DNA from 3 places in the Peribacillus sp. NPDC060253 genome. Region 1 is predicted to be linked to each of the others. Evidence: predicted binding sites of a transcription regulator. Region 1 holds the regulator's gene; each other region holds the start of a gene.
The links. The regulator LexA, encoded in region 1, represses DNA repair genes until DNA is damaged. The targets are predictions, from matches to a motif close to CGAACATATGTTCG.
Positions count from the first base shown of each region.

Region 2: a site for LexA is predicted at 2,266-2,279, ahead of recA (recombinase RecA). Genes of this name have one in related genera too.
Region 3: a site for LexA is predicted at 1,295-1,308, ahead of uvrB (excinuclease ABC subunit UvrB). Genes of this name have one in related genera too.

Region 1 covers NZ_JBHXAS010000047.1:19,717-26,396, forward strand. The annotation lists gene ACFWE9_RS13945 (esterase/lipase family protein) at 1-1,532, shown strand, start outside; partial or broken gene ACFWE9_RS13950 (IS5/IS1182 family transposase) at 1,665-1,821, shown strand; gene ACFWE9_RS13955 (hypothetical protein) at 1,935-2,222, opposite strand; gene lexA (transcriptional repressor LexA) at 2,955-3,578, opposite strand; gene yneA (cell division suppressor protein YneA) at 3,734-4,045, shown strand; gene ACFWE9_RS13970 (YneB family resolvase-like protein) at 4,065-4,721, shown strand; gene ACFWE9_RS13975 (DUF896 domain-containing protein) at 4,787-5,020, shown strand; gene tkt (transketolase) at 5,251-6,680, shown strand, end outside.
Region 2 covers NZ_JBHXAS010000035.1:25,954-32,633, reverse strand. The annotation lists gene ACFWE9_RS11690 (helix-turn-helix domain-containing protein) at 1-63, shown strand, start outside; gene pgsA (CDP-diacylglycerol--glycerol-3-phosphate 3-phosphatidyltransferase) at 240-824, shown strand; gene ACFWE9_RS11680 (competence/damage-inducible protein A) at 847-2,079, shown strand; gene recA (recombinase RecA) at 2,425-3,468, shown strand; gene rny (ribonuclease Y) at 3,836-5,395, shown strand; gene ACFWE9_RS11665 (TIGR00282 family metallophosphoesterase) at 5,551-6,348, shown strand; gene spoVS (stage V sporulation protein SpoVS) at 6,528-6,680, shown strand, end outside.
Region 3 covers NZ_JBHXAS010000021.1:27,840-34,519, forward strand. The annotation lists gene ACFWE9_RS08135 (catalase) at 1-803, shown strand, start outside; gene ACFWE9_RS08140 (CsbA family protein) at 992-1,222, shown strand; gene uvrB (excinuclease ABC subunit UvrB) at 1,441-3,426, shown strand; gene uvrA (excinuclease ABC subunit UvrA) at 3,433-6,312, shown strand; gene ACFWE9_RS08155 (DUF4097 family beta strand repeat-containing protein) at 6,543-6,680, shown strand, end outside.

The sequences.
Region 1 (6,680 bases):
TGGCAAAACCAGACATTTCCACAGCGGGAAAATTGAAGCCGCCTTCCGAAACTTTCAGCCCAGGGGATTGGTTTCTGGGAAGCATCCCTCCCAATCTTGACGTAAATAAACCACCTATCGTATTTGTTCAAGGGAAAAATGGCAGCTCAACAAGCTGGTACGGTGAAACGGATTATCATGGTATCAATGATATGTATACCAAAGCATATGAGGCTGGCTACCAAACCGTTTTTGTTCAGCTTTATGATTCAGCTGGTAATGGATCTGCTAGCCAATATGATAATGGTAGGCTGTTAGCATCCATGCTTGAGGAAATCAGTACCCATTTCGGCGGAGAAAAAGTAAATGTTATTGCTCACAGCAAAGGTGGACCAGACACCCAAGCGGCTCTTGTACACTATGGAGCCCACCAATATGTTGGCAGGATCATCACTTTAGCTTCTCCACATCACGGTTCTCATCTAGCTGATTTGGCTTATAGCTGGTATGCAGGTTGGCTTGGTTCGCTTTTAGGTCAAAAAGATGATGGAACATATTCTTTGCAAGTTGGCAAAATGGCGGAATTTCGCTCTGCCACGGACAACCATGTTAACTCTCGTAAAAACATGTATTTCACGGTGACAGGAATGAATAGAGGACCAGCACTTTCTGCTTTATCAATGGGGGGACAATATTTATCTACGTATGGAGAAAATGATGGTTTAGTGAATGTATGGAGTTCAAAAATTCCCTATGCGTCACATTTGTTTACTGATCCAAACTTAGATCACGATAATATTCGAGTGGGTTCAGCTGTATTTCCAAGAATTGAGCCCTATTTAAGAAGCGCTTCTACCGTTGAGCTTCCGAGTGTAATTGTAAAATATAAACAACAAGTTGAAGATGATGTCATTACAACCGCTCTCGCACAAACCGTTCTAGGCGGTGAACTGCAACAAAATATCTGGAACGAACAAAGTTTCCATGTAAATGAAGCAGCCCCAGGTATGATAACCATATATACAGCCTCAAAAGATGTTGAGGTTGAATTAATTTCTCCATCCAATAAAAGGCATTCGCCTTCGGTAAAAGTCCACTCTGCAAAAAATGAAGCTTCCTTTTTTAATGGTGCAACCATCCAAACATTTAATGGAAACAACCTTGAAATTGGGGACTGGAGAGTGCGAATGAAGACTAAGTCACCAACTGATGCATACCTGTTAACCGCACAATTTAACGAAAAGAATCCCATTACATTAAGCATGCCTGGAAAGGTTAAGCAAAAGGATGCGAAATTTTTAATAAAGAATCCTATCAATAATAAAAAAGGGCCAATCAGCACCACTTTTATGGTTCATTTGTTAGATGAATCCGGGAATGAAATTAATGAAAAAAGCTCTATTCAAGTAATGGACAAAGAAAATTTTTCAGGTACCCTTCCAGATGTACCTAAATCGGGTGTTTATAATGTAACGATTGATGTCATGGAAAAAAGTGTGAGTGGTGCTGAAAGAACCCGTACGCTAATTCGTTCTGTTTATATTGAAAAATAAGAAGAAGATGCCTTCTCTTTATTGAAGGCATCCCGGACCGAACGCTGAAAGCGAGTGCCTGGAGGCAACGTTCGAATTTACAAACCTAAAAAACTGAGACAAACTCAATTATTTTCGAGTTTGTCTACAGTCGAAGAAATAAATCAAGATCGTGAAAACAGTGGAAAGAAGCCTTTACCACCAGAAATTTATCAAGAAAGAAACCAAGGAGATTAATGAAAGTTCAACGGATCTTGAGAGTGGTTTCTATGTGAAAGATGAACGAACAAAACAGTTTGCCTATTCGTTCTTACAGCAGCATACCGCAATATAAATTGCGAGTGGTCGATGGCATAGATGCTGTGCAGTAGCCTATGGATTTAATAGATGAATGAATTTCATCGACGGCCATACACCTGATAGCTAATCTGTCTTTTCATTAGATGCTCTATAGGACAAAATGCCAGTTTTGAGCGCAGCGTAATTGCCTATGCTTGCATAGCCATAAAACCAGCCCATAAAAATTCCTGCAACCAAATGATTTCTATGGCTGATGAAAATGGAAATGAACAAGCCAAGAACTAATGCGATGGTAGGGATGAATTTTTTAGGAGTATGAAACAAAACCTTAATCAGTTGAGTTAGTATTATTATGGTAGGAATGGCTATCACTGCATCCCAAAAATTTGTATGGATGGTCGGGAAGTCCATAATTTCACCACCTTAAATTGGAAGATATACAAAATTAACTTTCACCATTTAGGTAGGATTTATACCACAGTAATTTTTACGAAAGAAGTCATTTATCAAAGAAAGGTAATTCGAACAGCTTTGAAGATTTTCAACGGTCAATTTATAAAGCCATCAATCCAAGGAAAGTAATGGATGTGATGGCTTTTTCTACGTTGGAGGATAAAATGGTTTAGGTGTCAACGGTACGCCAGTTTAACGATTCAGAAAATATCCAACTGGGTAGATAGAAATTTATATACTGCTGTCATAGTAGAAAATGACTACTGAGAAGCACAGAAAAATTCGATTTGGGCTATGGCTAAGAACCGAAATATAGAGAAGTATGATTCAGAATTGTTGAAGATAATCATACCGTCAAGATTCCGTCTTTGAGCCTGCCAAAGCATAGGATTTTATGGAAGTACAGATTTTTTAACTTGATCGGCGAAAGTGTAATGAATTTTATCTGAGTGGTGAATTTATTCCTCTCTTTTTTTAATTTAACAAAAGGTTACATTTACATAGGCTTCCACGCACCGAATGGCGATAGTTTACTTTCCTATCAACCTTAAAAGAAAAAGGGGAAATTGAAATAATCCTATAAAATTCCATACTATTAAAAAATAGTAATCAAAACCTAGTCTTACATATGCATAATGAGAGAGTTTGGGACATAAATTAAAACAAACAAAAAAAGCGCCTTTAGCGCTTTTAGTGTATTTGTCTATATAAGCCTATTACTTTTCCAAGTATCGAAACATCTCTTAAAATAATGGGTTCCATATTTGAGTTCTCAGGCTGAAGCCTTATGTAATCCGGTTCCTTAAAGAATCGTTTTACAGTGGCTTCATCATCTTCAGTCATGGCCACGACGATATCTCCGTTATTGGCACTGCTTTGTTGTTTCACGATGACATAATCCCCATCATGAATTCCTGCCTCGATCATACTCTCTCCCATGATTTCGAGCATGAATACATGGTCATCATGTGGAACCATGCTTTCGGGAAGCGGGAAGTATTCTTCTATGTTCTCAATGGCCGTAATCGGCATGCCCGCTGTTACTTTTCCAAGTAAAGGTACGTTCACGACATTCGTTTTCGGAATACTGTTGGCTTCTTCTAAATTCAGGATTTCAATGGCCCTCGGCTTGGTAGGGTCACGTCTTATCAGCCCTTTGCTTTCCAGGCGGGATAAATGTCCGTGAACTGTTGAACTTGATGCAAGTCCCACTGCTTCGCCAATCTCCCTTACGGAAGGTGGATACCCTTTTTGGCGGACTTCTTCTTTAATGAAATCAAGAATATCTTGCTGCCGTTTTGATAGTTTAGTCATTTTTGCACCTCTTCTCCAATGTTCTTTGCTTTATTATATCATGGCCCCCATCTCTATACAAACATAAGTTCGAATTTTGTTATTGACTGAAACAAACGTTCGTATTATAATTTGAATATAACATACGAACGAACATTCGCTTTGGAGGGATATTTATGAAAAATTTATACAAAAACTATATTTATACGATTCTATTAGCGGGATCTGTATTCATCTTTTCAATTTTATTCTCTTGCACATTAAATAACGATCAAAAAAAGGATTTCCTTTCTATAGAAGTAAGTGAAGGTGACACCTTATGGGGAATTGCCGAAGAATATGAAGAAGCTAATTTGACAAAAAAAGAATTCATTGGTTGGATAGAAGAGCATAATGGGGTCAGGGCGGATTCAATTAAACCTGGTCAAGTCATTGTCATTCCTGTTAAAGGGGAAGAACTTGTTCAGAATTTGGCAAGTGAGCAGTAAGTAGCGAAGGTAGGGTATTATGAAGGCAATAATCTATTGCAGGGTTAGCACAGAAAAAGAGTCGCAGGAAACATCATTGGCAAGGCAGGAAGATGAATTGGTCAAATTGGCAGAGAAGATGGATGTAGAAGTTGTTTCCATAATAAAAGAACAGGCTAGTGGTTATGAGTTAAACCGTGATGGCATTTTTGACATGCTTGAACTATTTAAAACCAAAGAAGCTGAAGTTCTATTAATCCAAGACGAAACAAGGCTGGGGAGAGGGAATGCGAAAATTGCCCTCTTCCATGTCATTCTTAAAGAAGGCGTGAAAGTTTATACTCTCTCACACGATGGGGAACTTGAGTTATCGGATTCAGATGCCATGGTCATCCAGATAGTCGGTATTGTCGAAGAATATCAAAGGAAATTACATAATTTGAAAATAAAACGCGGCATGTTAAGAGCCGTTGAAAAAGGATACCGCCCTCAAAAAAATCTTCATAATCAGAGGAATTCTACCGGCAGGGAACGTAAGGAGATTCCTATTGAAGAAATTATTAAACTTCGGGCTAATGGATTGACGTTTGCAGAAATCGCAGCCACTTTAAGGGGCTTTGGCTACCATGTATCTAAAGCTACTGTGAACCGACGCTTTCTTGAACATCAACAAAATACACAGGAAAGTCAATCTTAGAACTTGTAATTTCGCTTTTTTTTTAATACCATGACAATATCCGCAGATTATGAAGGAGCGAAATTATGCTATCACAAGAAAAATTAACACGTATTAATGAACTTTCTAAAAAAGCAAAGGAAGAAGGCTTAACGGAAGTTGAGGCGAAAGAGCAAACACAATTAAGAAGTGAGTATTTGGAAACATTTAGACGGTCCATGTCCAATACGTTGGAGCATGTAAAAATTGTCGATCCAGAAGGTAATGATGTCACTCCTCAAAAGATAAAAGATATAAAAGATAAAAGAAACTTACATTAATGCTTGGAATTTTCTGATGGTACACTCCATTGGAAGATTCTTTTTGCTTTATGATTAATAAGAAATTGCATTCATGTATGTATTCTCCCATTTAGTTTAATCTAAATAGGGGACTTCCAAATTTTTTTAAAAATTGAAGTATTGAGGTAGTAAATAGTGATTTTAGTTGTGATATTATGCAGGTCACTATAATATAAAGAGGTACATTACAGGAAGGGATGTTTTACAATATGTTAGATAAATTAGATGCACTTTCCATCAATACGATTCGTACATTATCGATTGATGCAATTGAAAAGGCTAATTCAGGTCATCCAGGTATGCCAATGGGTGCAGCGCCAATGGCGTATAAACTATGGACTGAATACATGAATCATAACCCAAAAAATCCAGATTGGTTTAATAGAGATCGCTTTGTTCTTTCAGCTGGTCATGGATCTATGCTGTTATACAGCCTTCTTCATTTATCAGGATATGGCTTATCTATCGATGATTTGAAAAGCTTCCGCCAATGGGGCAGCAAAACTCCAGGTCATCCTGAATTCGGACATACTGCTGGTGTAGATGCAACGACAGGACCGCTCGGGCAAGGGATTGCAATGGCAGTTGGTATGGCAATGGCAGAACGCCACTTGGCAGAAAGCTATAACCGTGATTCATATAATGTTGTCGATCACTTTACATATAGCATTTGTGGAGATGGAGATTTAATGGAAGGCGTTTCTGCAGAAGCCGCTTCATTAGCCGGACATCTTCAACTTGGAAGACTTGTTGTTTTATATGATTCTAATGACATTTCCCTTGATGGCGACTTAAGCCAATCATTTAGTGAAAGTGTAGCAGACCGGTTCAAATCTTATGGCTGGCAATATATCCGTGTTGAGGATGGCAATGATCTTCAGGGAATTGCTAAAGCGATTGAAGAAGCGAAATCTGATGATACACGCCCAACATTAATAGAAGTGAAAACCGTTATTGGTTACGGTTCACCAAACCGTTCAGGTAAATCTGCTGTTCACGGCGCTCCGCTTGGTGCAGATGAGCTGAAGCTGACTAAGGAAGCATATAAATGGACATTTGAAGAGGATTTCTACGTTCCTGAAGAAGTGTATTCACATTTCAATGAAGCTTGTGTAGATGCAGGCGCTCAAAAAGAAGAAGCATGGAACGAATTGTTCAAAAATTATAAAGAAGCACATCCTGAGTTAGCTGAACAATTGGAGTTAGCAATCAAAGGTGAAATGCCTGCTGAATGGGATCAGGATATTCCGGTCTATGAAGAAGGTAAAACATTAGCTTCCCGTGCTTCAAGTGGGGAAGTATTAAATGCGATTGCCAAAAGAGTTCCTAGCTTCATCGGTGGTTCAGCAGATTTAGCTGGGTCTAATAATACTGCCATCAAAGGTGAGACAGATCTATTACCAGGCAATTACAGTGGTCGTAATATCTGGTTTGGTGTACGTGAGTTTGCTATGGGGGCGGCTTTGAATGGGATGACCCTTCACGGTGGATTAAAAGTGTACGGGGGAACATTCTTCGTATTCTCTGATTACTTACGTCCTGCCATAAGAATGGCAGCATTGATGGGCTTACCTGTTACTTATGTTTTCACCCATGACAGCATTGCTGTAGGGGAAGATGGACCGACACATGAGCCAAT
Region 2 (6,680 bases), on a different contig from region 1:
TCCATTTCACCGACTGAAGTGAATACGCAATTGGTAACGATACAATTTACGAAAGCCGAATAGTCATCTTATAGATGACTATTTTTTCTCTATATTAATGCGGGATTGGTTTACCCGGCATATAAGATTGGATTTTGAGTTAAATTATACATATAAGCATGAGTTGGCCAAGCGCCATAATTATTTTAGATCTATAACGCTTTGCCAAACGGCCGGCGTAAATTTTGGAGGTAAAAGTTTTGAATCTGCCTAATAAGATTACAGTAGCAAGAATCTGTTTAATTCCAGTTTTTTTAATCATCATGCTCGCACCTTTTTCATGGGGCACACTTACTTGGGGAGAATACAGCTTGCCAGTTGCGCACTTAGCTGGAGCGATCCTCTTCATTATCGCTTCTACCACGGATTGGATCGATGGCCATTTTGCCAGAAAATATAATTTAATTACGGATTTAGGGAAATTTTTAGACCCATTGGCTGATAAACTTCTGGTTTCAGCTGCCCTAATTGTTTTGGTTGACCTAGATTTAATGTACGGTCAGTCGTGGATTGCGATCGTGATCATAAGTCGTGAATTTGCCGTAACCGGATTGCGTTTAGTGCTAGCAGGGACAGGGGAAGTGGTTGCAGCTAACCAGCTTGGTAAAATTAAAACATGGGCGCAAATTGTTGCTATTTCGGCATTATTGCTGCATAACCTTCCATTCGCCCTCATTTCACTTCCGTTTGCTAATATCACATTATGGATTGCATTAATCTTTACAATCTGGTCAGGTTTGGATTATTTTATAAAAAACAGAGATGTATTTGTTAATTCAAAGTAAAACGAATGGTGGTTTTGAAAAGATGGATGCAGAAATCATTGCAGTGGGCTCTGAGCTTCTTTTAGGACAAATAAATAACACTAATGGAAGATTCCTATCACAACAATTCGCGGAAATGGGTATCAATGTTTTTTACCATACTGTGGTAGGGGATAACGACCGTCGTTTACAACAAGCTATAGAAATCGCTGAATCAAGGGCGAACTTGATTGTCTTTACCGGTGGACTCGGTCCTACCAAAGATGATTTAACGAAGGAAACGATTGCTCGCCATATAGGGAAAAAGCTCGTTTTTAATGACGAAGCTTTGCAATCCATTGAAGCTTACTTTCAAAAACGGGAACGGCCGATGACGGAAAACAACAAAAAGCAAGCGCTTGTTCTGGAAGGCTGTGAAGTGTTGGCAAACGATCATGGGATGGCCCCGGGAATGTTCTTATCCAAATCTGGGATTACATACATGCTTCTCCCAGGTCCCCCAAGTGAAATGGAACCGATGTTTTTAAGTTACGGGTATGAAGCGATCATGAATAAACTGGACAAGCATGAACGGATCGATTCGAAGGTTCTTCGGTTCTACGGGATAGGTGAAGCTGAACTGGAAACGGTGATTGAAGATCTTCTTGTCAATCAAACCAATCCGACAATTGCTCCCCTTGCTTCCGAAGGGGAAGTGACGTTAAGGATTACCGCTAAAGACTCATCTAAAGACAAATGCGAAGAGCTTATTTTAGAAGCGGAAAAAGAAATTCTTAGCCGGGTTGGAAAGTTCTATTATGGAAGTGATAATACTTCGCTCATAAAGGAGCTTGTAAAAGAATTAACGGTCCGCAAACTTTCGATTGCGGCAGCGGAAAGCTTGACCGGAGGGATGTTCCAAGAGCAGCTGACAACCATCCCGGGCGCCGGTAAAGTCTTCAAAGGTGGTATTGTCAGTTATACGAATGATGCTAAGTCGAATGCTCTAGACGTCAGCGAGGGTACCATCTCTGAGCATGGTGTGGTCAGCGGTGAGTGTGCAATGGAAATGGCCTCTAATGTCCGGAAAAAGCTCGATGCGGATGTAGGCATCAGCTTTACAGGTGTCGCAGGGCCTGATGAACAAGAAGGCAAACCTGTCGGTACAGTATTTATTGGTATTTCATATCGGGATGGGAACACTCATTTCAAAGAGCTAAATCTTTCCGGAAGCAGGGCGCAGAACCGGATTCGAAGTGTGAAGTACGGCTGTCATTACCTATTAAGGGATTTATAAACGTCAAAGCAGGGCTTTTTAAAGCCCTGTTTTTATTTGTTTGAGAAGTTTGTTTCTGTAAAAAAAAGAAAAAAAAGAAAAAAGTTAATTCCATGAAGATGCTTTTTTAAGTTAGTAATTGAAAGAAAATGAGGGATTCCTTATGATAAAACGCTTTTTTACAAAGAATATCCCGAAAGAAAAAAACGAATGAATGTTCGACTTTTTGCTTGGCAAAATAGTAAAAAGAGTATATAGTAAAGATAGGTTTTGAGACAAGATATAAACATTGATCTCAAATAATTGCTAACGTAAGAACACCTTTAATCGGACAGCCGATTATTTGAATATAGAGGAGGAAATTGAGTGAGTGATCGTCAAGCGGCTTTAGATATGGCGTTAAAACAAATAGAAAAACAATTTGGTAAAGGTTCTATTATGAAACTTGGAGAACAGAGTGATCGAAGGATTTCAACCATTTCAAGCGGTTCTTTAGCATTGGACGTAGCATTGGGAGTGGGCGGATATCCAAGAGGCCGGGTCATTGAGATATATGGACCTGAAAGCTCCGGTAAAACGACTGTTGCATTACATGCCATTGCAGAAGTACAAAAGACTGGTGGCACGGCTGCGTTCATTGATGCAGAGCATGCTTTAGATCCAGCATATTCAGAAAAACTTGGTGTGAATATCGATGAGTTATTGCTTTCACAGCCTGATACGGGTGAACAAGCCCTGGAAATCGCTGAAGCATTAGTGCGTAGCGGAGCGGTAGATATCATTGTCATTGACTCGGTGGCAGCCCTTGTTCCTAAAGCTGAAATCGAAGGAGAAATGGGAGATTCCCATATGGGTCTTCAAGCCCGGATGATGTCTCAGGCACTTAGAAAACTGTCTGGTGCCATTAATAAATCAAATACCATTGCCATTTTCATTAACCAAGTCCGTGAAAAAATCGGTGTTATGTTTGGAAATCCAGAAACCACTCCAGGAGGCCGGGCATTGAAGTTCTATTCAACTGTTCGTCTGGAAGTGCGTCGTGCGGAACAATTAAAACAAGGTAATGAAATCGTCGGTAATAAAACGAAAATCAAAGTTGTAAAAAACAAGGTTGCTCCCCCATTCCGTCAAGCAGAAGTTGACATCATGTATGGTCAAGGGATTTCCCAGGAAGGTGAAATCATCGATATGGGTGCAGATTTGGATATCGTCCTTAAAAGCGGCTCGTGGTACTCTTACAATGAAGAGCGTGTCGGACAAGGACGGGAAAATGCGAAGATGTTCTTGAAAGAAAACCAGGATATCGCCCAGGAGATTTCTCAGAAAATCAGAGATCACTATAATCTTGATGGAGAGCATGAATTACCACCAGAAGAAAAAGAAGAAGAACATTTTGAATTGCTTGATTAACAGAAGGAAAAGGCCTAAGCTTGTTCGCTTAGGCCTCTTTCTATATATTATGAATTAGAGTGAAATTGAAAAAGTGCGCAATTTTCAGCGAATTAAGTGGCTGGGGAATACAGATTTACAGTCTACTTCCATAATGAATGTTGCACGTAATGTCGGTTGGTATTAAGAAAACTTGAATAATCATTGATACATAAGGGACAAACGCTTGACAATAAAAATTCTCAACTATACAATTAATATGTATATTTTACAATTTTTCAAACTAAAATTTTGAAAATTAAGTGCTGTATATTGAATTTATGTGCAATGTACTTGCCGACAGTTCAACATTTTATGTAAAAAGTTCATAGCAAGGGGAGGTGAAACGATGGAACCCATGACAATCATCTTCACTTTGCTTGGCCTAATCGTCGGTGCAGTTGTTGGTTATTTTATTCACAAATCAAAGTTTGAGAGTAAAATAACAGGGGCAAAGGGCTCTGCAGAACAAATCCTTGAGGATGCAAAACGTGAAGCGGATGCTCTTAAGAAAGAAGCCTTGTTGGAAGCAAAAGATGAAATTCATAAAGTTCGTTCTGATTCTGATCGGGAATCCCGTGAAAGAAGGAACGAATTACAAAAACAAGAAAATCGGTTATTGCAAAGAGAAGAGAATTTGGACCGTAAGGATGAAACGTTAGACAAACGTGAAAGCCTTATGGAGAAAAAAGAAGATTCTCTAAACCAAAGACAACAGCATATTGAAGTGATGGAAAGCAAAGTGGACGAGACGGTTCGTAAGCAGCAAACAGAGCTTGAACGTGTTTCCGGTTTAACTCGTGAAGAAGCAAAAGCAATCATTATAGACCGAATGGAAAACGAACTGGCTCACGATGTAGCGCTTATGATTAAAGAAAGTGATACCCGTGCCAAAGAAGAAGCTGATAAAAAAGCAAAAGAAATTCTTTCTCTTGCCATTCAGCGTTGTGCGGCTGATCATGTTGCAGAAACCACCGTTTCTGTAGTAAATCTTCCAAATGATGAAATGAAAGGACGGATAATCGGACGTGAAGGACGAAATATCCGGACATTAGAAACGCTAACAGGTATTGACCTTATTATTGATGATACTCCTGAAGCTGTCATTTTATCTGGATTTGATCCAATTAGACGGGAAACGGCACGCTTGGCTCTTGAAAAACTTGTTCAGGACGGACGGATTCATCCGGCTCGAATCGAAGAAATGGTTGACAAAGCAAGACGTGAGGTAGATGAACATATTCGTGAAATTGGTGAACAAACAACTTTTGATGTTGGAGTTCACGGTCTCCATCCAGACCTAATCAAAATACTTGGCCGTTTGAAGTTCCGTACCAGTTATGGGCAAAACGTGCTTAAGCATTCAATTGAAGTGGCCCAGCTTTCAGGTTTACTGGCCGCAGAGGTTGGTGAGGATGAAGTTCTTGCCCGCCGTGCAGGTTTATTGCATGATATTGGGAAAGCAATTGATCATGAAGTGGAAGGCAGTCACGTTGAAATTGGCGTCGAATTAGCCACCAAGTATAAAGAGCATCCAACTGTCATTAACAGCATCGCTTCACATCATGGCGATACGGAACCAACTTCCATAATTTCAGTGCTTGTAGCAGCCGCTGATGCATTATCTGCTGCAAGACCAGGTGCTAGAAGTGAAACGCTTGAAAATTACATTAGAAGACTTGAAAAACTCGAAGAGATTTCCGAATCCTATGATGGAGTGGAAAAGTCATTTGCGATTCAAGCCGGACGAGAAGTGCGGATTCTAGTGAAACCAGAGCAAATAGATGATCTTTCGGCCCATCGACTCGCACGTGATATCCGGAAAAGGATTGAAGAAGAGCTCGATTATCCAGGTCATATAAAAGTCACGGTCATCCGTGAAACAAGGGCAGTCGAATACGCCAAATAAATTGTTAAATAAAAACGAAGTGGTGCAAACCACTTCGTTTTTATTTTTCTACTATTTATCGTTAAGCGTGATTCCTATGATTACCTCATATTATGTTACAATACATACTTGAATATTCTTATCATTAGAAATGTGAATATAGAAAGGGTTTTACAATGAAATTGCTATTTATTGGAGATGTCGTAGGGTCTCCAGGTCGTGATATGATTCAAGAATACCTTCCAAAGTTAAAAGAAAAGTATCGGCCGCATATCACGGTCATCAATGGAGAAAATGCTGCCAGCGGCAGGGGAATTACAGAAAAGATTTACAGGAGTTTTTTAGAGTGGGGAGCGCAGGCGGTGACCATGGGAAACCATACATGGGATAATCGAGATATTTTCAATTTTATTGATGATGCGAAATATCTCATCCGCCCAGCAAACTTTCCAGACGGTGCACCTGGAGAAGGAATGAAGTTTTTAAAATTGAATCAGCAGGAAATTGCGGTCATCAATTTGCAAGCCAGAACATTCATGCCGGACTTGGATTGTCCATTCAAAAAGGCGGAAGAACTCGTGGCAAAGGCACAAAAAAGAACACCAATCATCTTTGTCGATTTTCATGGTGAGGCTACAAGTGAAAAACAAGCAATGGGGTGGTTCCTGGATGGAAAGGTTACAGCCGTTGTGGGTACACACACACACGTCCAGACAGCTGATAACCGTATCTTACCTGCGGGCACCGCTTATATATCAGATGTAGGCATGACAGGACCGTATGATGGGATCCTTGGCATGGAAAGAGGGGCGGTCATCCATCGGTTCCTTACAAGTCTGCCTGTACGTTTTGAAGTGCCTAAAGAGGGACGGACCCTATTAAGTGGGATTATACTGGAAATTGACGATAAGACTGGCAAGGCTAAAAAAATAGAAAGAATACTCATTAACGAAGATCATCCCTTTTATCATTGATTTGAATGGATGGACAGTCAAAAGCTGTCCATCCATTTTTTCATTAATAAAACCTTTGGTGGACAATCCTGGTTTTCTTTGTCATACAAGTTTTACTTGATGAATATAGTAGCAGTGGAAAGTGTTATAACTATTGAGCCAAAGATTATAATCGGCAGGGAAGACAAGGAGGACTAGGAATGGAAATATTAAAGGTTTCAGCAAAATCTAATCCTAATTCTGTAGCAGGCGCACTAGCGGGAGTGCTCAGAGAAAGAGGAGCAGCCGAGATTCAAGCAATCGGTGCAGGTGCGTTAAATCAAGCCGTCAAGGCAGTAGCAATCGCAAGAGGG
Region 3 (6,680 bases), on a different contig from region 1:
TATATGAAGCGATTGAACGTGGGGAATATCCGGAATGGGATTTAAACGTACAAATCATCAGTGATGATGATCATCCTGAGTTGGATTTTGATCCGCTGGATGATACGAAGATCTGGCCGAAAGATGAGTTCCCATGGCTGCATGTTGGTACGATGGTACTGAATAAAAATCCGGAAGACTATTTCACTGAAGTCGAACAGGCTGCATTCGGTACGGGCGTCTTGGTGGACGGACTGGACTTCTCGGATGACAAGATGTTACAGGGACGTACATTCTCTTATTCTGATACACAACGTCACCGAGTTGGAGCGAATTATCTGCAATTGCCGATTAATGCTCCAAAGAAACCAACAGCCACGAATCAGACTGGCGGCCAGATGCAATATGAAGTTGGCAGAGGGAATCAAAGCCCTCACATCAACTATGAGCCATCAACTGTAGGCGGGTTGAAGGAAGCCGAGCAAACGGGTAAAGAGCATACACCAATTGTAGAAGGAAAACTGGTCCGTGAAACAATTGATCGCCAAAGCAATACGAAACAGGCTGGTGAAACATATCGTGAATTTGAAGATTGGGAGAGAGATGATTTAATCTCCAATTTAGTCTCGGCATTAGCTCCGGCAGACCCACGCATTCAAGAAAAAATGATAGCTCTTGCTGCAGAGGCTGATGAAGAATATGGCCGCAGACTAAAAGAGGGACTAGCTTCAGCTTCTGAACATACGAATTCTTCAAAACCTCTAGGTGGAACGGATAACCCAGAGGATGCAGCAAAAAAAGGACATGAAGCAGATCCATATTGATTGGTCAAAAAAAGAAGCTACTCCTTTTAAAAGGGTTGGCTTCCTTTTTTTATGGGAATAATTGAGTGAATGGCTGGAACGTTCTTCTGAAGAAGATATGAAATCAAGCAGGAAATAGATTGGCAAAAAACTTCATAATCATTTAAACTGAAACTACTCTATTTTTCTCTTATAAAGGAGATGAAAAAATGATTAAAATTCTTTCTGCCCTTTTCCTTCCTTGTCTACTTGTCATGTTATTTTCAAGGGTTACCTATAACAATGTCGTGGGACTTGTTTTAACTGTTGCCCTGATTACAGCGTCTGCATATAAAGGTTATACGCATACAAATTTATTGATCATCGTTGATGCATTATCCCTGACAGTGGGATTTTGGTTATCAAAAAGAATGATGAAACGAACATCCAAGAGCGCCTGACATCAAAGGTGCTTTTTTTGTACTCAACTTGCATTTACACTCCGACGCCCATAGAGTCCATATCCTAAAAACAGAATGGATGTTCGCTTTTTGCTGGTTTGTTTTGAGGCTATTGTGGTAGAATGTGTATATATACATTCATAAACCGGAATAAATAGAAGGGATATGGTCATGTCCCGTTTTTTATATAAAAATATTTCAATAGGAGGCTATGCTTGGTGAAGGATAAATTTGAGTTAGTCTCAAAATACTCTCCTCAAGGGGATCAACCTGCAGCAATTGAAATGCTTGTCGATGGCATTAAAGAAGGAAAGGAAATGCAGACATTATTGGGGGCGACGGGGACAGGGAAAACTTTCACCGTTTCCAATGTGATTCAGCAAATCAATAAACCGACTCTTGTCATCGCCCACAATAAAACGTTGGCAGGGCAACTTTACAGTGAGTTCAAAGAGTTTTTCCCTAATAATGCCGTCGAATACTTCGTTAGCTATTATGATTACTATCAGCCAGAGGCTTATGTTCCATCCACTGATACATTCATCGAAAAAGATGCAAGCATCAATGATGAGATCGATAAACTGCGTCACTCGGCAACTTCATCTTTGTTCGAAAGGAAAGATGTCATCATCATTGCCAGTGTATCGTGCATTTATGGTCTGGGTTCCCCTGAAGAGTACCGGGAGATGGTCGTTTCTCTCCGAACTGGCATGGAAATAGAACGAAATGCATTGCTGCACAGACTTGTGGATATTCAATATGAACGAAATGATATTGCCTTTCAACGGGGGACTTTCCGCGTTCGCGGCGACGTGGTCGAAATCTTTCCGGCCTCCCGCGATGAACATTGCGTACGGGTCGAGTTTTTCGGGGATGAGATTGACCGTATCCGCGAAGTCGATGCCCTTACTGGTGAAATCACCGGTGAACGCGAACATATTGCCATTTTTCCGGCTTCCCATTTCGTAACCCGCGAAGAGAAAATGAGGGTAGCCATCCAAAATATCGAGATTGAACTGGAAGAACGATTGACGGAATTAAGGGAAGATGAAAAATTGCTTGAAGCCCAGCGCTTGGAGCAACGGACCCGATATGATTTGGAAATGATGCGGGAAATGGGCTTTTGTTCAGGGATCGAGAATTATTCCCGACATTTAACGCTTCGTCCGGCAGGTGCGACGCCGTACACGTTAATGGATTATTTTCCTGAAGACTTTCTGCTGGTCGTGGATGAATCGCACGTAACCCTTTCGCAAATCAGGGGCATGTTCAATGGAGATCAGGCACGTAAGCAAGTACTCGTCGATCATGGCTTCCGTCTGCCGTCTGCAAAAGATAACCGTCCGCTAAGATTTGAAGAATTTGAAAAAAAGGTCCATCAATCGATATTCGTTTCGGCAACTCCGGGACTATATGAACTTGAGCATACACCAGAAATGGTTCAGCAGATTATCCGTCCTACCGGCTTGCTGGATCCAACGATTGAAGTACGGCCAATTGAAGGGCAGATAGATGACTTGATTGGTGAAATACAGGATCGGGTCAAAAAGAACGAACGTGTCCTCATTACGACATTAACGAAAAAGATGTCTGAAGACTTAACTGATTATTTAAAGGAAATAGGCATCAAGGTCCAGTACCTTCATTCGGAAGTGAAAACCCTCGAAAGGATAGAAATCATCCGGGAGCTGCGAATGGGCAAATATGATGTATTGGTTGGAATCAATCTTTTACGTGAAGGATTGGATATTCCGGAAGTTTCATTAGTGACCATTCTGGATGCCGATAAAGAAGGATTCCTTCGCTCAGAAAGATCGCTAATTCAAACGATGGGCCGTGCCGCCCGTAATGCCAACGGTCACGTCATCATGTATGCAGACCGCATCACGAATTCGATGGAACTTGCCATTAATGAAACGAAACGGCGCCGTGTAATTCAAGAAAATTATAATAATGAGCATGGAATACTGCCGCAAACCATTCAAAAAGATATCCGAGACTCCATAAAGGCTACTCATGTAGCGGAAGAAGGAGAAGCGTACAAAAAGGATCTTGCACCAAGCCTCGCCAAGCTTCCTAAAAAAGAGCGTATGAAAGTGATGGCAAGCATGGAAAAAGAAATGAAGGAAGCGGCAAAGGCACTGGACTTCGAGCGAGCTGCCGAGCTGCGTGATTTAATACTAGAGTTAAAAGCGGAAGGGTGACGAAACATGGCAATGGATAAGATTGTGATAAAAGGCGCCAGGGCCAATAATTTAAAGAATATCGATATCACGATACCGAGAGACAAACTTGTCGTTCTAACTGGATTGTCCGGATCCGGAAAGTCTTCCTTGGCTTTTGATACGATTTATGCAGAAGGGCAAAGACGTTATGTAGAATCACTGTCCGCTTATGCGCGTCAATTTTTAGGTCAAGTGGATAAACCGGATGTCGATGCAATTGAAGGTTTGTCACCAGCCATTTCCATAGACCAGAAAACGACCAGTCGAAATCCTCGTTCAACCGTAGGGACTGTTACGGAAATCTATGATTATTTAAGGCTGTTATATGCACGGGTCGGCAGGCCGACATGTCCGATCCATCATATAGAGATTACCTCCCAAACGATTGAGCAAATGGTGGACCGCATTTTGGATTACCCTGAGCGTACCAAGCTTCAGGTATTGGCACCGCTTGTCTCAGGCAGAAAAGGGACACATGCAAAAGTTTTGGAGGAAGTTAAGAAACAAGGATATGTCCGCATCCGTGTGAACGGGGAAATGCATGATCTTAGTGAAGAGATCACTCTCGAAAAGAATAAAAAACATTCAATTGAAGTCATTATAGACCGGATTGTCATTAAAGAGGGGGTCATGGCAAGGCTTGCAGATTCATTGGAAAGTGCTCTGAAGCTTGGCGAAGGAAAAGTCATCATTGACGTTATGGGTGAAGAAGAATTGCTGTTCAGTGAACATCATGCGTGCCCATACTGCGGCTTTTCGATTGAAGAGTTAGAGCCAAGAATGTTCTCCTTCAATAGCCCTTTTGGAGCCTGTCCGGATTGTGATGGCTTGGGAGCAAGGCTTGAAGTGGACCGAGATCTGGTCATACCGGATAAGGAGTTGAGCCTCCGTCAAAATGCGATTGCACCATGGGAGCCGACAAGCTCACAATATTATCCTCAGCTTCTTGAAGCGGTAGCCAATCATTATGGGATAGATATGGATGTGCCCGTTAAGGATTTACCGGAAGAGAAGATGGAGAAGGTCTTGCTTGGTTCAGGCAAGGATAAGATATATTTCCGTTATAAAAATGATTTTGGAAGAGTGCAAGAAGGATATATTCCTTTTGAAGGAGTTTTAAGAAATATCGAAAGGCGCTTCAAGGAGACGAGTTCAGACTATATCCGCGAGCAAATGCAGAAATATATGTCAGAACATCACTGTCCAACCTGTAAGGGTCATCGATTGAAAAAAGAGAGTCTTTCTGTGCTCATCCAAGGTGTCCATATAAGTGAAACGACCGCTTTATCAGTGGAAGATGCGTTAGTATTTTTCGATGAGCTTGACTTGACGGAAAAGGAAGCTGCAATTGCGAGATTGATTTTACGTGAAATTCGCGAGCGGCTCGGTTTCCTGGCTAATGTAGGCTTGGAATATTTGACGTTAAGCAGGGCAGCTGGAACATTATCAGGAGGCGAAGCGCAGCGTATACGATTGGCAACGCAGATCGGTTCCCGATTGACGGGAGTCCTGTACATTTTAGATGAACCTTCAATTGGGCTGCATCAGCGTGATAACGATCGATTAATTGAAACGCTGAAAAATATGCGCGAGATCGGTAACACCCTTATTGTCGTCGAACATGATGAAGATACGATGCTTGCAGCCGATTATTTGATCGATGTGGGTCCTGGAGCAGGTGCCCATGGAGGGGAAATAGTGGCCGCTGGTACACCGGAAGAGGTCATGAATAATCCTAAATCATTAACGGGTCAATATTTAGCAGGGAAGAAGTTCATTCCATTGCCTTTGGAACGCCGGAAAAATGATGGCCGTGTCATTGAAATAAAAGGTGCCAAGGAAAATAATTTGAAAAACGTTAATGTGAAATTCCCTCTTGGAGTCTTTACAGCTGTTACTGGGGTCTCGGGGTCAGGGAAAAGTACATTGGTGAATGAGATTCTCCATAAGTCATTGGCTCAAAAACTGAACCGGGCAAAATCTAGACCTGGGGACTTTCGTGAGATTAAAGGGATTGAACACTTAGACAAAGTCATTGATATTGACCAATCACCGATAGGTAGAACCCCTCGATCAAATCCAGCTACCTATACAGGGGTATTCGATGATGTTCGTGACGTTTTTGCTTCAACGAATGAAGCAAAGATACGCGGTTATAAAAAAGGACGGTTCAGCTTCAATGTGAAGGGCGGTCGCTGTGAAGCATGCCGTGGTGATGGCATTATCAAGATTGAAATGCATTTCCTTCCTGATGTCTATGTACCATGTGAAATCTGTCATGGGAAACGTTATAACCGGGAAACGCTTGAAGTGAAATATAAAGGGAAAAACATTTCCAACATTCTTGATATGACAGTTGAGGAAGGTGTTAGCTTCTTTGAGAATATCCCGAAAATCAAACGGAAGCTACAAACGATTTTTGACGTTGGCTTGGGATATATCAAGCTTGGACAGCCAGCTACCACTTTATCAGGCGGTGAAGCGCAAAGGGTGAAACTCGCTTCTGAATTGCATCGCCGTTCCACTGGTCGCTCCTTTTATATATTGGATGAACCGACAACAGGACTTCATGTCCATGATATAGCAAGGTTGCTCGAAGTCCTGCAGCGGCTGGTTGATAATGGGGATACCGTTTTAGTGATTGAGCATAATCTGGATGTCATTAAGACGGCGGACCATATTATTGATCTAGGTCCAGAAGGCGGAGATAAGGGTGGAACGATCGTCACTTATGGAACACCAGAAAAAATATGTGAAGTTTCCGAATCATACACGGGTAAATATTTAAAACCTGTACTTACACGTGATCAAATTCGCATGGAAAATTGGATTGAAGAAAAAGAACAGGAGCATGAACATGCTTAATAGAACAAGCCTGCGGGCTTGTTTTTTTGTAGAAAAATGACAGTGTGAAATTAATCAATCAATTGATTAAATACTGCATAAACAAGATATTTCCGGGGAAATTATACTTTTTCCTTTTCAGATTTTGTCATATTACTTTGTCGAATGATGGGAAAAACGGCATTTATGAAACTTTTTAGATATCTAGGCGTATGTATGAATAACATGATAGAAGAAAGCGAGGAATGTTCATGCAGGAGGAAAGAAAGAAGATTTTAGAAATGATTCAAGATGGCAAGTTAACAGCGGACGAAGCCATGGGCCTTTTAGAAGATTTAGAAAAAGCTAGTCAGGAAAGTGAAGCTAAAGAGCAGAAACTACAAAATGAA